Linked DNA regions of Fodinibius salicampi. Each later gene encodes a partner of the first gene's protein in a complex. Links are inferred from orthologs where the notes say so. Each region holds a gene or a part of one and is shown on either strand. Other genes may lie near its edges. The genes, in order: ABEB05_RS06245 and nuoH.

What was found.
Region 2: the proteins of ABEB05_RS06245 (region 1) and nuoH are in contact, whole or in part, in a cryo-EM structure (PDB 7NYH), measured with the Escherichia coli proteins. The link is inferred for Fodinibius salicampi from one-to-one orthologs.

What each region holds. Positions count from the first base shown.
Region 1 is NZ_BAABRS010000001.1:1,491,103-1,496,178, forward strand. Bases 2,317-5,076 are described here. They hold ABEB05_RS06245 (NADH-quinone oxidoreductase subunit J family protein), read right to left. Parts: upstream 4,076-5,076; coding sequence 3,557-4,075; downstream 2,317-3,556. Other genes in these bases: ABEB05_RS06235 (Na(+)/H(+) antiporter subunit D), read left to right, coding at 2,317-2,814; nuoK (NADH-quinone oxidoreductase subunit NuoK), read right to left, coding at 3,253-3,555; ABEB05_RS06250 (undecaprenyl-diphosphate phosphatase), read right to left, coding at 4,202-5,017. Also shown: ABEB05_RS06225 (monovalent cation/H+ antiporter subunit D family protein), read left to right, coding at 1-876; ABEB05_RS06230 (hypothetical protein), read left to right, coding at 879-1,094; more of ABEB05_RS06235, read left to right, coding at 1,084-2,316. UniProt on the Escherichia coli protein: NDH-1 shuttles electrons from NADH, via FMN and iron-sulfur (Fe-S) centers, to quinones in the respiratory chain. The immediate electron acceptor for the enzyme in this species is believed to be ubiquinone.
Region 2 is NZ_BAABRS010000001.1:1,014,531-1,021,821, reverse strand. The notes cover bases 2,056-5,030. They hold nuoH (NADH-quinone oxidoreductase subunit NuoH), read right to left. Parts: upstream 4,061-5,030; coding sequence 3,050-4,060; downstream 2,056-3,049. Other genes in these bases: ABEB05_RS04225 (NADH-quinone oxidoreductase subunit G), read right to left, coding at 4,073-5,030; mtaB (tRNA (N(6)-L-threonylcarbamoyladenosine(37)-C(2))-methylthiotransferase MtaB), read right to left, coding at 2,056-2,883. In the rest of the region: dnaB (replicative DNA helicase), read right to left, coding at 1-578; ABEB05_RS04240 (uracil-DNA glycosylase), read right to left, coding at 716-1,537; more of mtaB, read right to left, coding at 1,549-2,055; more of ABEB05_RS04225, read right to left, coding at 5,031-5,809; NADH-quinone oxidoreductase subunit NuoF, read right to left, coding at 5,899-7,188; ABEB05_RS04215 (NADH-quinone oxidoreductase subunit NuoE family protein), read right to left, coding at 7,188-7,291. UniProt on the Escherichia coli protein: NDH-1 shuttles electrons from NADH, via FMN and iron-sulfur (Fe-S) centers, to quinones in the respiratory chain. The immediate electron acceptor for the enzyme in this species is believed to be ubiquinone.

The DNA.
Region 1 (5,076 bases):
CTCAGTAATACCATGGCGGTCTCTTTGTTTCTGCTTTACCTAGGCGGAGTGGGGGTTAAAGCTGGTATTATGCCAATCCACAGTTGGCTACCGTCAGCTATGGCTGCTCCTACGCCAGTTAGTGCCCTTTTACATGCGGTTGCAGTCGTAAAATCGGGTGTATTCGGAATCATTCGCGTAGTTCACTATGTGTTCGGCCCGGAAGTAATGGGCAACTTTGGATTGAATGAAATTCTTATTGTTATTGCAGGCTTTACCATCATTGTTGCTTCACTACTGGCCTTTGCCCAAGATAACCTCAAAAGACGGCTGGCTTATTCAACAGTGGGACACCTTTCCTATATTGTATTAGGAGCCGCCCTGCTCACTCCATTGGGACTCACCGGTAGTATTATGCATATATCTGCCCATGCCACGATGAAGATTACGCTTTTCTTCTGTGCAGGTGCAATTATGGTCAATCTTCATAAAAAGAATATCAGCGACTTGAATGGCATTGCTAAGGTAATGCCTTGGACCATGGGGGCATTTGTCATTGGCTCAATGGGGCTTGCGGGAATTCCTCCTATAAATGGTTTTGTAAGTAAATGGTTTTTAGGTGCAGGTGTACTGGAGGGTGGCATGATACTCCCTCTGATCATTCTAATTATAAGCGGCTTACTTAATGTGGGATATTTCTTCCCCATCATTCATCGTGCCTACTTTAAGAAAGGCGGAAAGGAATTAGAGGGGCATACGGAGGCTTCTCCCTTTATGGTTGTCCCCATTGTGATAACGGCAACCGCTTCTGTTATCTTTGGACTGTTTCCGGATCTCTTTTTCCACTTTTTCGAGCTGGCATCCAATATAGCTGAAACTGTTTTTAATACCCTGTAACTATGAAAAAATGGCACTGGATATTACTTGGAATTCTGGCAGTGATTAGCCTCATTGTTGAATTCACTATGGTAGAACACCACGGAGATTACTGGTGGAGCCATATTCCGGCATTTTATATTATCCTGGGATTTGTTGGTTCTGTTATTGTCATATTTCTCTCCAAGTGGCTGGGAAAATTAATCATCTTAAGCGACGAAGATTATTATGATCGTTGAACTTTTTACTATACCGGCTCTCATTTTAATCGCCGGAGCATTTATATTGCCGTTACTTCCCCGGCAAACGCGGGGGACAGCATTTATACTGTTTCCAACCATAGCTCTGGGCATTCTATGGATGCTTCCTGAAGGAAGTTTATTGCAGGCAACATTAGCGAATTATGAACTTCACCTACTCAAGGTCGATGCCCTAAGCCGGATTTTTGGTACCATCTTCGCCCTCATTACCATCGTAGGTGGTATCTATGCCCTTCACATGAAAGAACTAGGGCAGCAGACGTCCGCCCTTGCTTATGCCGGTGGTGCTCTGGGCGTTACTTTTGCGGGAGACTTTTTTACCCTCATTGTCTATTGGGAAATCATGGCCGTGACTTCTTCTTACCTAATTTGGGCCCGGCGTACAGAAGATTCCGATAAGGCAGGAATGCGTTATATCTTGGTCCATGCCTTTGGCGGTGGACTGTTACTCAGTGGCATATTGCTTCACTTATCGGAGGGAGGTTCATTGTTGTTAAGTCCTTTAGCTCCGGAATATACGCCATCAAGCACTTTGATACTGATCGGTGTAGCTATCAACTCCGCTATTCCTCCGCTACATGCCTGGCTGGCGGATGCTTATCCCAAAGCAACCATTACAGGCGCGGTTTTTATGTGTGCCCTTACAACTAAATCAGCGGTCTATGTATTAATCCGTCTGTTCCCTGGTTGGGATATCCTGATTTGGGCTGGCCTGGTAATGGCTATATGGGGGACTATTTATGCTTTGCTTGCCAACGATATTCGTGAGATTCTTGCCTATAGTATCATCAGTCAGATTGGTTACATGGTCACGGGTATAGGCATCGGTACCGAGATGGCTCTTAACGGGGCTGCGGCACATGCATTCAGCCATATACTGTATAAATCGCTGCTCTTTATGGGCGCCGGCGCCGTCATGTATGCCACCGGTAAAAACAAACTCTCTGAACTTGGAGGTTTTGCGAAAAAAATGCCCCTGGTTGTGATTCTTTATATCATCGGGGGATTGGCCATTTCGGGAGCTCCACTGTTTAATGGCTTTATAAGCAAGTCAATGATTATCAGCGCTGTCGGTAATGCGCATATGGAAACGGCTACCATAATACTGCTTTTAGCTTCTATAGGTACTTTCCTGCATACGGGACTAAAACTGCCCTACTTCACTTGGTTTGGACAGGCTAAAAGTGAATTTGCCGTTAGCAAAATACCCATCAATATGAAAATCGCTATGGGAATCGCTGCCTTTTTCTGTGTTTTATTCGGCATCTTTCCTTCTCTACTGTATAATCATCTTCCTTATCCAGTAGCATATCATCCATATACAGCTTACCACCTTGTGGAGATGACCCAAATATTAATATTCGGATTTATTGGTTTTTGGTTTTTGAAAGATAAACTTAACACTGCTCCCAATATCTCACTCGATCTGGATTGGTTTTATCGCCGGCCAGCTCACCTCGTCCGAGCTATTTTTGTACAACTACCGGATCGTATTTTTGCTGTTGCAGAAAATATAATGCTGGATACTGCTCAAAAGATAAGCCGTATTTCCCGTAACCCACGAAAGTATCTTTATTATGGTGATACCGATTCTACCGGTCAGCCTGTGAAAACGGATGGATTCACCACCCCTATTCACACAGCTATGGCTTTTATACTTCTGGGATTTATTGTAGTCGCCTTATTTGTATTGATATAATCTTATCTATTGAGATATTGGCGCCCAAACAAATTGTTTGACGTGTTGTGTTCCTCACGCTTTATTCCTATTAACTCATGAGCACAAGTAGTATTGGGAAATCTGTCTATTATTTTGATCTCAAATAATAACTTTCTCATATCTTTATTCAGAAGTAGACTAAACTAGTATGCTTCTCCAATAAACTATGCATCAAGTGAGGCCTTTATCCGCAAAAATTTTCCAGACAGCCTATAATTTAAATAAATCAACATTACCTTAAACCGTTACTCCTACTCAGTTTAAGCTTCGTTTAGAAAAGGCTACTCCTACTTTTAAGCGATAGGTAAAGGGATCCTTTATTTAAAAGATCGCTAATAGTTAGTCGAGAAAAGGTAAAAGATCCTTTTCATTGGGAATTGAATGTCAGCCATTTCTGGTAAAAATATTTTTAGAATATCACCAGCGAAGTAAATTAACTCTGCTGATATCAACCGAAAGATTATTCCGGAATATGGCAATAATGATTGCAAGACCTACAACCGCTTCGGCTGCCGCAACGGCCAAAGCAAAAAATACCAAAATTTGTCCGTCTATATTGCCATAGTGACTACTAAAGGAAATGAGAGATAAGTTAACAGCATTAAGCATTAACTCCACACACATAAAAATAACAATTGCATTCTTACGAATAAGTACTCCTATCATACCAATACAGAATAGGATAGCGCTAAGTGCTAAATACCAATCTATGCCAAGCATTTTATTCTTCTCTAGCAGGTTTAATTTTATGTTGTGCAACGATGAGAGCTCCTACAACGGCAGCTGTCAATAGAATTGCTGTTAGTTCAAAGGGCAACAAGTACTTGGTAAATAATACATCCCCAACGGCTTCTACCGTCCCAACCTGTGCCATTTTCTCCGATACTACGGGTAGTGTGTTTGAGAAACTTCCGATACTATAAATAAGTTGCGTAAATACTCCAACGCCAAATAGAAAAGCGACAAAGTATTTAATACGGAACTTGTTAAATAAACTTTGTTCATCATCTACATTGAGAAGCATGATCACAAAAAGAAACAGTACCATAATAGCTCCGGCGTAAACCAAAACCTGAATAACGGCCATAAATTGTGCCTGAAGCAATAAATATAACCCAGAAAGGGATACCATATTCAATACCAGGAAAAGGGCACTGTTAACCGTATTCTTGCTTATAACCATTGCCAGTCCCGATGCAATAGCTAAAACAGCCAGAAAAATGAAGAAATAAGTAATCATATCATCCAATTTGTTTTAGTGGCTTCAAAGGTAGATAAATTTAAAAACGGCATCAACTTAAATTACGAATTTTCAACTTTTTAAATCCACTCTATGTAATACTTCTGTTGCTTTAGGTAATAAGGGTTACCAGAATGAAATGAGACCGATAATCCCTATGGCCCAGCAATACCAGGCAAAGGGATGAATCCCTTTATGACGGAGTAATATAATTAAGTATTTAAGTGCGAAATAGCCGGATATGAAAGAAGTGATAAATCCGACAATAAGTCCCCACATCGTTTCAAAAGGAACTCCTACTTCGATCATTTCAATAGTTTTTAACAGCATAGCTCCGCCAATGACCGGGATAACCATTAAAAAAGAAAAATTCGCTACTTCTTCGCGCTTGATACCTAAATATAATCCAAGTGAAATAGTAGAACCGGAACGACTTATCCCCGGTAAAATAGCAAAAGCCTGAGCCAAACCTATACCAAAAGCACTTCCTTTTGTAAGCCTGTTCGGATATTCTTTTCTGAAGCTGGTGCTAAATAAAATTGCCCCCGTAACTAATAACATTATTGAAACAGGAAATGGACTCAAAAAGGTTTCTTCAATCAAATCTTCCATTGTGATTCCTACTATCATAGCCGGAATCATACTGATCAAAATAAACCAACTGAGTTTTATATTTCTATCGTCTTCATAACGTTCACTTAATTCGGCAGGATTTTTTAATAATTCCCAGATTGATAATAGAATAGCACCAATCTCTTTTTTATAATAAAGGAGAATGCTGCACAAGGTGCCAAAATGAACAACGACTTCAAATGTAATATTTTTTTCAAAGTCTCCTCCTAATAGCTCTTTTCCTAAGACAAGATGCCCCGAACTGCTTATAGGCAAAAATTCTGTAAGTCCCTGTATAAGTCCTAATATAAAAGAATCTATGATTTCCATTTATTAACTTTAGTCGTTTATATTTACAGCGCAAGAAAATAGGTATTACATTATCAAAA
Region 2 (7,291 bases), 480 kb from region 1 along the record:
GATTGGCCCCGAATATCTTCAAGATGAGAAAGCGTATCTTTTAACACATCTCCAATAGGTTGAGCCTGAGCCCGCTGTTTGGAGTTTGCAAGATCAAAAATACGTTGTTCTGCTTTATCGAGCACATCATAAGGATCAGAGGAGCTGTCATATGCTTCCTTGATAATATCAGTACATCCCAGAATAAGGTTCCTTTTGGTTGCCTTTTCAGCTATGATCTGTGCATGATAATCGACATTGGCAGCTGAGCTTACGGAACGGGTAAGCTCTGATAAATAACCTGCACCTCCACATGTATCCAGCAGCCCTTTATCCCGCAATTCATTTTCAACAGTTAAAAGGTCAAGGGGATTATCCCGTTCATACAAATCATGAAGGACTTCAAAAATGTGCTGGTGGGCTGGTTTATAAAAATCTCGAGCTGATAACATTTGCAGGGCTACCGTTGCAGCCTCATGTTCGATAAGCATTGACCCCAAGACAGCTTCTTCAACTTCTACTGCCTGTGGGGGGACTCTCCCTTCCTGATCCATAATCTGAGCGTCGTTGTTATTAAAGTTTGACCCTTCTGATGCCATCCGAAGTAAAAAACTGTTGAATTAAATATTATTTTAAGGAGAAGATTAACGAAGATTATTTCGGCCTTTAAGGGATCATAAAGTATAATAAATCCACTGCTTTTAACGAAGTGCTAATCGTATTAAAAGTATTAAAATTAGGGTTCGCCATTGAGTTCGTCATACTTTTTACGGAGCCGTTGTACATCTTCCCAGGTTGGGCGCTTCCACTTCTTATGTCGCAATAAGGCAGCGGGATGATAAGTAGCCATAAGCTGATATTTATCTCCGAAAGAGTGAAATTTGCCCCGCATCTTTGTCAGGGACTGATCATTGCCCAGGAGGGTTTGTGCGGATACTTTTCCCAGAGCCAGGATTAACTTTGGATTGATCAGGTCTATCTGTTTAAGCAAAAAGGGAAGACTACGCTTGCGTTCTTCAGGTTTCGGATTTCTATTATTCGGGGGGCGGTGTTTTAAAATATTTGCTATATATACTTCTTCACGATCAAAGTCGATTGCATGGAGAATTTTGTTAAGCAATTGTCCGGCTTTGCCTACAAACGGTTCTCCCAGTCGATCTTCTTCCGCACCAGGGGCCTCACCGATAAGCATAAGGTCCGCATCAGGATTGCCGACCCCAAAAACCAATTGTGTATCATCTAAATCTGTTTTAAGTACATTTGCTTTTCGGCAAAGATCTTCCAACTCCTTCAGTGTACTACATTGATCTATCTGCTCATAAATGCTTTTCGAACTATCTTTAGCCTTTTTTTGAGCAGGGGCATTTGTATCAGGTGAAGGTTCAGAAGTTATATTGATGTCAGTTTCATTAGAAAAGGAATTGGCTTTAGCTTCTTTCTCCTGTTCCTTTGCATCAGAATCATTCTGAGAGACTTCAAAATCACCATAGAGGCTGCGCTCAGTTTCTAAAAAATGAAGAACCTCTTCAATAATTTGTTTGGATTTAGAATTAGCCATTAGTTCGTTAATTAACCTACAAGTTCTGCGATTACCTGCTGCTCTTCTTTAGCATCTTTAGTGAGCTCGCCAAGGAGGTATCCTTCGCGTGAACGGGCCCCAAGGTGTACGGGTAAAACCTTGTTTTCATACCGTGGATTATAAGGAATTCCCACCCGGATATAGTTATCAGTCCAACCCAGCATAGCCCCATTATGATTGGAACCTTCGAAAAGAACTTTTCGCTTTTCTCCTGAAAAGGAAGTATCAAAGTTATATCTTTTTTTCTCCGAAAGGCGCCGTAGCTTATGGGTACGCTCTTTTCGCACACTGTCCTGTACATTGGGTTCAATATTAAGAGCATGGGTATTGGGGCGTTCAGAATAGGTAAATACATGCAGGTAGGAAACAGGTAGTGATTCGATAAAGTCAAAAGATTCCTCAAAAAGTTCATCGGTTTCGCCCGGGTGGCCTGTAATTACATCTACGCCGATAGCGGCATCGGGCATTAACTTTTTGATGAGCTGAACGCGTTCTCGGTAAAGGTCTGATTGGTAACGTCGACGCATAAGTCCCAGCATTTTATCACTTCCACTTTGCAGTGGCATATGGAAATGAGGCTGAATTTTATTTGACTCCGCAGAAAAATGAATCAATTCCTCATGCATTAAATTTGGCTCCACCGAAGAAAACCTAATGCGTTCAAGTCCACTAACCTGGTCAAGTGCTTGCAACAGCATGAAGAAGTCTTCATCAGTACCGCGGCCAAAATCTCCGGCATTTACTCCCGTAATAACGACTTCCTTAAATCCTTCATCGACCAATAACTTGGCATTTTGTACTACGGAGTTAATCTTAGGACTTCTGCTTTCGCCCCGTGCCATTGGGATCGTACAAAAAGAGCATTTATAACTGCAGCCATCCTGAACTTTCAGAAATGCTCGAGTTCGGTCATCCGCAGAAAAAGCATTATGAAAATCGACGGCTTGGTTTACATCGGAATTATAAACAATAGGTTCATTTCTTTTTTCAAAGGTATCAAAGAGATCAAGAAGCTTAAATTTATTTTTAGCGCCCAGAACGGCATCCACACCGTCAATTTCAGCAATCTCATCTGGTTCTAACTGTGCGTAGCAACCGATCACAGCAACAAAGGCTTCCGGATTTCTACGCAAAGCTTTACGCACCGTTCTTCGGCAGGTACTGTTTGCACTCTGTGTCACAGAGCAGGTGTTAATGACATAGATATCGGCCTTCTGGTCAAAATCAGCAATGTTATAGCCCTCTTCTTCAAAATCTTGTTGAATCCGCATGGTTTCTGAATAGTTCAGCTTACATCCGAGGGTTTTAAAGGCTGCTTTTTTCATGATATCCGGTAAACTAAAATCTTATCTCTATAATCTTTTTGCTCCCTTAACTTACAAAATGAAGTGGCAAAATTCGATTAGTGATATATTTGGATTACTTTTTTTCCAATAAAAAAGGGAAGGAATTGCAGTCAATCCCTTCCCTAGATTATCTATTTATTTGCTATTAAGCAACGTAGTGATGCCATCCATAAACGATAATTGCCAAGACAATAAAATTAATAATGCTGATAGGCAGCATACGTTTCCATCCCAGCTTCATCACTTGGTTATACTTAAATCGAGGAATAGTCCACCGTACCCAAATGAAAGTAAACACCCAGAACACTGTTTTGAGTGTAAATACTGAAACATCCAGTACCGCCTTTGCGGTTGCGCCCATTTCGGGCAGCCAATACTGGGCAAAGGGCAGGTGGTAGCCGCCAAAGAAAAAGGTAGTGATAAGCATACTGCCAATGACTACGTGCATGTATTCGGCCAGAAAGAACATACCAAATTTCATGCCGCTGTATTCGGTATGGAATCCACCAACAAGTTCCTGCTCTGCCTCAACCAAATCGAAGGGAGTTCTGTTGGCTTCGGCAAAAGCGGCTACAATGAATATGACCGCGGCAATAGGGTTTCTAAATAAATTCCACCATGCTTCCTGGGAATCAACTACATCAATCAAGCTAAGGGAACCGGTAAAGAGAATGCAAGAGGCGATTGCCATTCCCATGGGCAATTCGTAGCTGATCATTTGGGCAGCGGCCCGTAACCCTCCAAGAAGAGAGTATTTACTGTTGGAAGCCCAGCCCCCAAGTGTAACACCGTAGACTCCCAGTGAATTTACAGCTAGCAGGTAAAGTACTCCTGCGTTGATATCCGTTACGTATAGCCCATCTCCGAAAGGAATAACCGCAATGGTCATCAGGGCGGTTACCACCGGAATCATCGGGGCAATGGCATGAATGGTTTTAAAACCCTTGGCCGGAGTCACATCTTCCTTTAGCAAAAGCTTTACAACATCAGCCAAAGGCTGAAACAGTCCCAGCGGTCCCACCCGATTAGGGCCCAATCGGTTTTGAATAAAAGCCGAAACGCGTCGTTCCGCATAAACGGCTATAGCTGCCGAATTAAGCAGCATAAATAGCGCAATTCCTAAAACAATATATGATGTAGTAGTTACAGGCTCCATGTAATAGTGTTATTAAGCTTGTTTTACTTCAGTATTTTCAATGGGAAGCTGAACACCTTGTTCTTCATCCATTTTTTGGTAACTAACGTTTTCAAGTGCTTCAAAATGGTCACTTAACTCACTGAAAACAGAACGGGAGTGCTCAAAATTGAATTCAAGTCCAAGTCGATCTCCCAGATGATTTAAGAATTCCCAGAGTGGCAGACAGTCCACTTTATTATCTTCACTCACCCAGTTATCGAAATCGGTACCGTAGCGGTCAAGGCGTCCTTCAGACATTTCAAGGTTAAGACGTCTGTTGGTATATTTTGTTTCTTTTGCCGGATATGAACGTTGAATTCGGCCATTGATATTCACATAGCTAGCCGCATGTTCTGCTATGCACGTAATTGGAATGACCAAGTCAGAAGCTTTTGTGGTATCTGTCTTATTGGTTGCCAGTGAAATGGTATAGGTATCAGAAAAATCTTCGGCCGTTAATACTTCTCTTCCCACTAAATCATCAGATAAGATGACAACAATTTCTGCTTCCTTTATGGCTGTCTTAATTCCGTTTTCATCTACTTCATCAAGATTAATCAGGCGACATCCATTGGTATTGGGAGCCTGATCGTCGGTGATAAGAAAATCGTCACCATAACCAGGAATAATGTGAGGGGTGAAGATAGCATTTGGGCTTCCCAGTAAGTTAAAGAATTTGTTGAATGCATAGTTTTCTTCTACCGAGGCATGTGGAGAGCCGATGACCGCAAAATCTTTTGGATCATGTGCTTCTATGGCCTCAGCAAAGGTTTCAACAGCATTATTCCATGAAGTATTGGAATGGTTATTACCATCCAGTTTTATAGAGGGTCGAGAAACCCGATTCTCATTAAATTGTTCGTATGCTTCACGACCAGCGTCGGGCATCCAATAATCGTTCACTTCTGGATTTTGACGCGGAGTAATACGCAGTACCTCATTATCACGCGTCCATAAATCGATATTGCATCCTTTACCGTTTGTAATATCAATACTTGGGGTCTGATTCATTTCCCACACACGAGCCTTAAATCGGAAATCTGCTGATGTCAAGGCGCCTACAGGGCAAATATCAACGGTATTGAGGGAATATGGATCATCAAACTCTTCCCCTGGACCAGTCATGGGATAGTTATCAGCACCGCGTTTTACAATCGTAAGCTGATTAGTTTCGCTAATTTCTTCCGTAAAACGGACACATCGTGTACAGTTAATGCAGCGTTCCGCATCCAGTACAACACGAGGCCCAAGCTGAACACGTTTGGGACGATGCACTTTTTTAACTTCAAAACGACTGCCTTCAGGTCCATATTTATAGGTCTGTATTTGTAGTGGGCATTCCCCGGCCTGATCGCAAATGGGGCAGTCAAGTGGATGGTTTATTAAAATAAACTCCAGATTATCTTTTTGAGCACGTTCAATCTCTTCGGACGTTTCCTGGGTATGGACAACCATTCCATCCTGCAGTGGGGTAGAGCAGGATGTTTGAGGTTTAGGAAACCACCGGATTTTACGCTTCCCATTTTCATCGAGCTCGTATTCACCTGTTTCACGATCTTTAACAGGAGTCCCTACTTTCACCATACATTGCCGGCAATTTGCCGGTATTGACATAGAGGGATGATAACAGAAAAAAGGAACCTCCAATCCCTGGTCCAGAATGAACTGGAGCAGCATATGGTCTCCTTCATATTCGTAACGTTTACCGTCTATAAATACTTCAGGCATCGTTTTTTATATTTATTGTTTAGAGACACCCGTTTAAAGATGTCCGCAATATCAAAATTTCTACTTTTATTTTTAAATAACACAATCAATCAGGCCACTGCGTGCGCTGATTTCTTGCAACGTGCTTCAAATTCGTCTCGAAAACGATTTATAGTGTGGCGCACCGGCCAAACTGCGGCATCCGCCAGGGCACAGATTGTGCGACCCTCCATTTGGTTACCCACATCGAGGAGTAAGTCGAGATCTTTCATTTCTCCCTCCCCGTTTTTTATTTTAATCAATACTTTTTCAAGCCAGCCGGTACCCTCGCGACAAGGGGTGCATTGGCCACAAGACTCATGCTTGTAGAAGTGTGCAATTCTCCAAAGTACTTCTACCATATCTGTATCTTCATCCATGACTACCATACCTGCTGTTCCCATCATAGAACCGGCATCCTTTAGCGAATCTGAGTTCATGGTTACACCCTCAAGTTGATCTGCTCGTAGGGGGGGAGTGGAAGATCCTCCGGGAATAATAGCTTTAAGTTCTTTCCCTCCCCGAATGCCCCCAGCCACTTCATTAATAAGATCCAGGACAGGAACGCCCGAAGGATATTCATATACACCAGGACGATTCACATGTCCTGAAATTCCATACAGAATAGGACCGGGATGTTCTTCTGAACCAATATTTCCGTACCAGTCGGCTCCATTATTAATAATCAGGGGTACGTTGGCCAGAGTTTCGATATTGTTAATAGTGGTTGGTCGATTCCAGAGACCTTTTTGAGCCGGAAAGGGGGGCTTGGTCCGCGGATAACCCCGCTTGCCTTCCAGAGATTCCAGCATAGCCGTTTCTTCACCACAAATATAGGCACCGGCTCCGTACGTGAGTTCCATCTCCATGGAAACGTCAGTACCTAAAATATTTTCGCCTAAATATCCTTTTTCATAGGCATCATCAACGGCCTTTTGCAACTGGTGTACCCATGAAATGTACTCCCCGCGGATGTAAACATAGATAACATCCACCTTCATCGCATATCCCGCAATAAGAGCCCCTTCGATAAATAAATGGGGATTGTATTCAAAGATCTTCCGATCTTTAAAAGTACCGGGTTCCGATTCATCACCATTGCAGGCCAGGTAGCGCGGGCCTCCATCTGGTTCGGGCATAAAACTCCATTTCAGCCCGGCGTTAAAACCGGCGCCGCCACGACCACGAATATTGGCTGCCTTTACTTCATTAATCACATTATTCCGGGACCACTTATTCTGATCACTTAAAACTTTTTTCCATGCTTTATATCCGTCATTGTCTTCGTAGACATCAATTTCCTGCAGATTAGGAATATCGGGAATTAACAGTGGTTCGTATGATTTCCAGTCTTGAGCCATTATTCTGAAGCAGCTTGATTTCGTTTTTCCAGTTCCGGCATTGCCATTGATTCAAACTCGGGCTTTTTGCCGTTCTTCAAATTTTCAATGAGGGTATCAACTT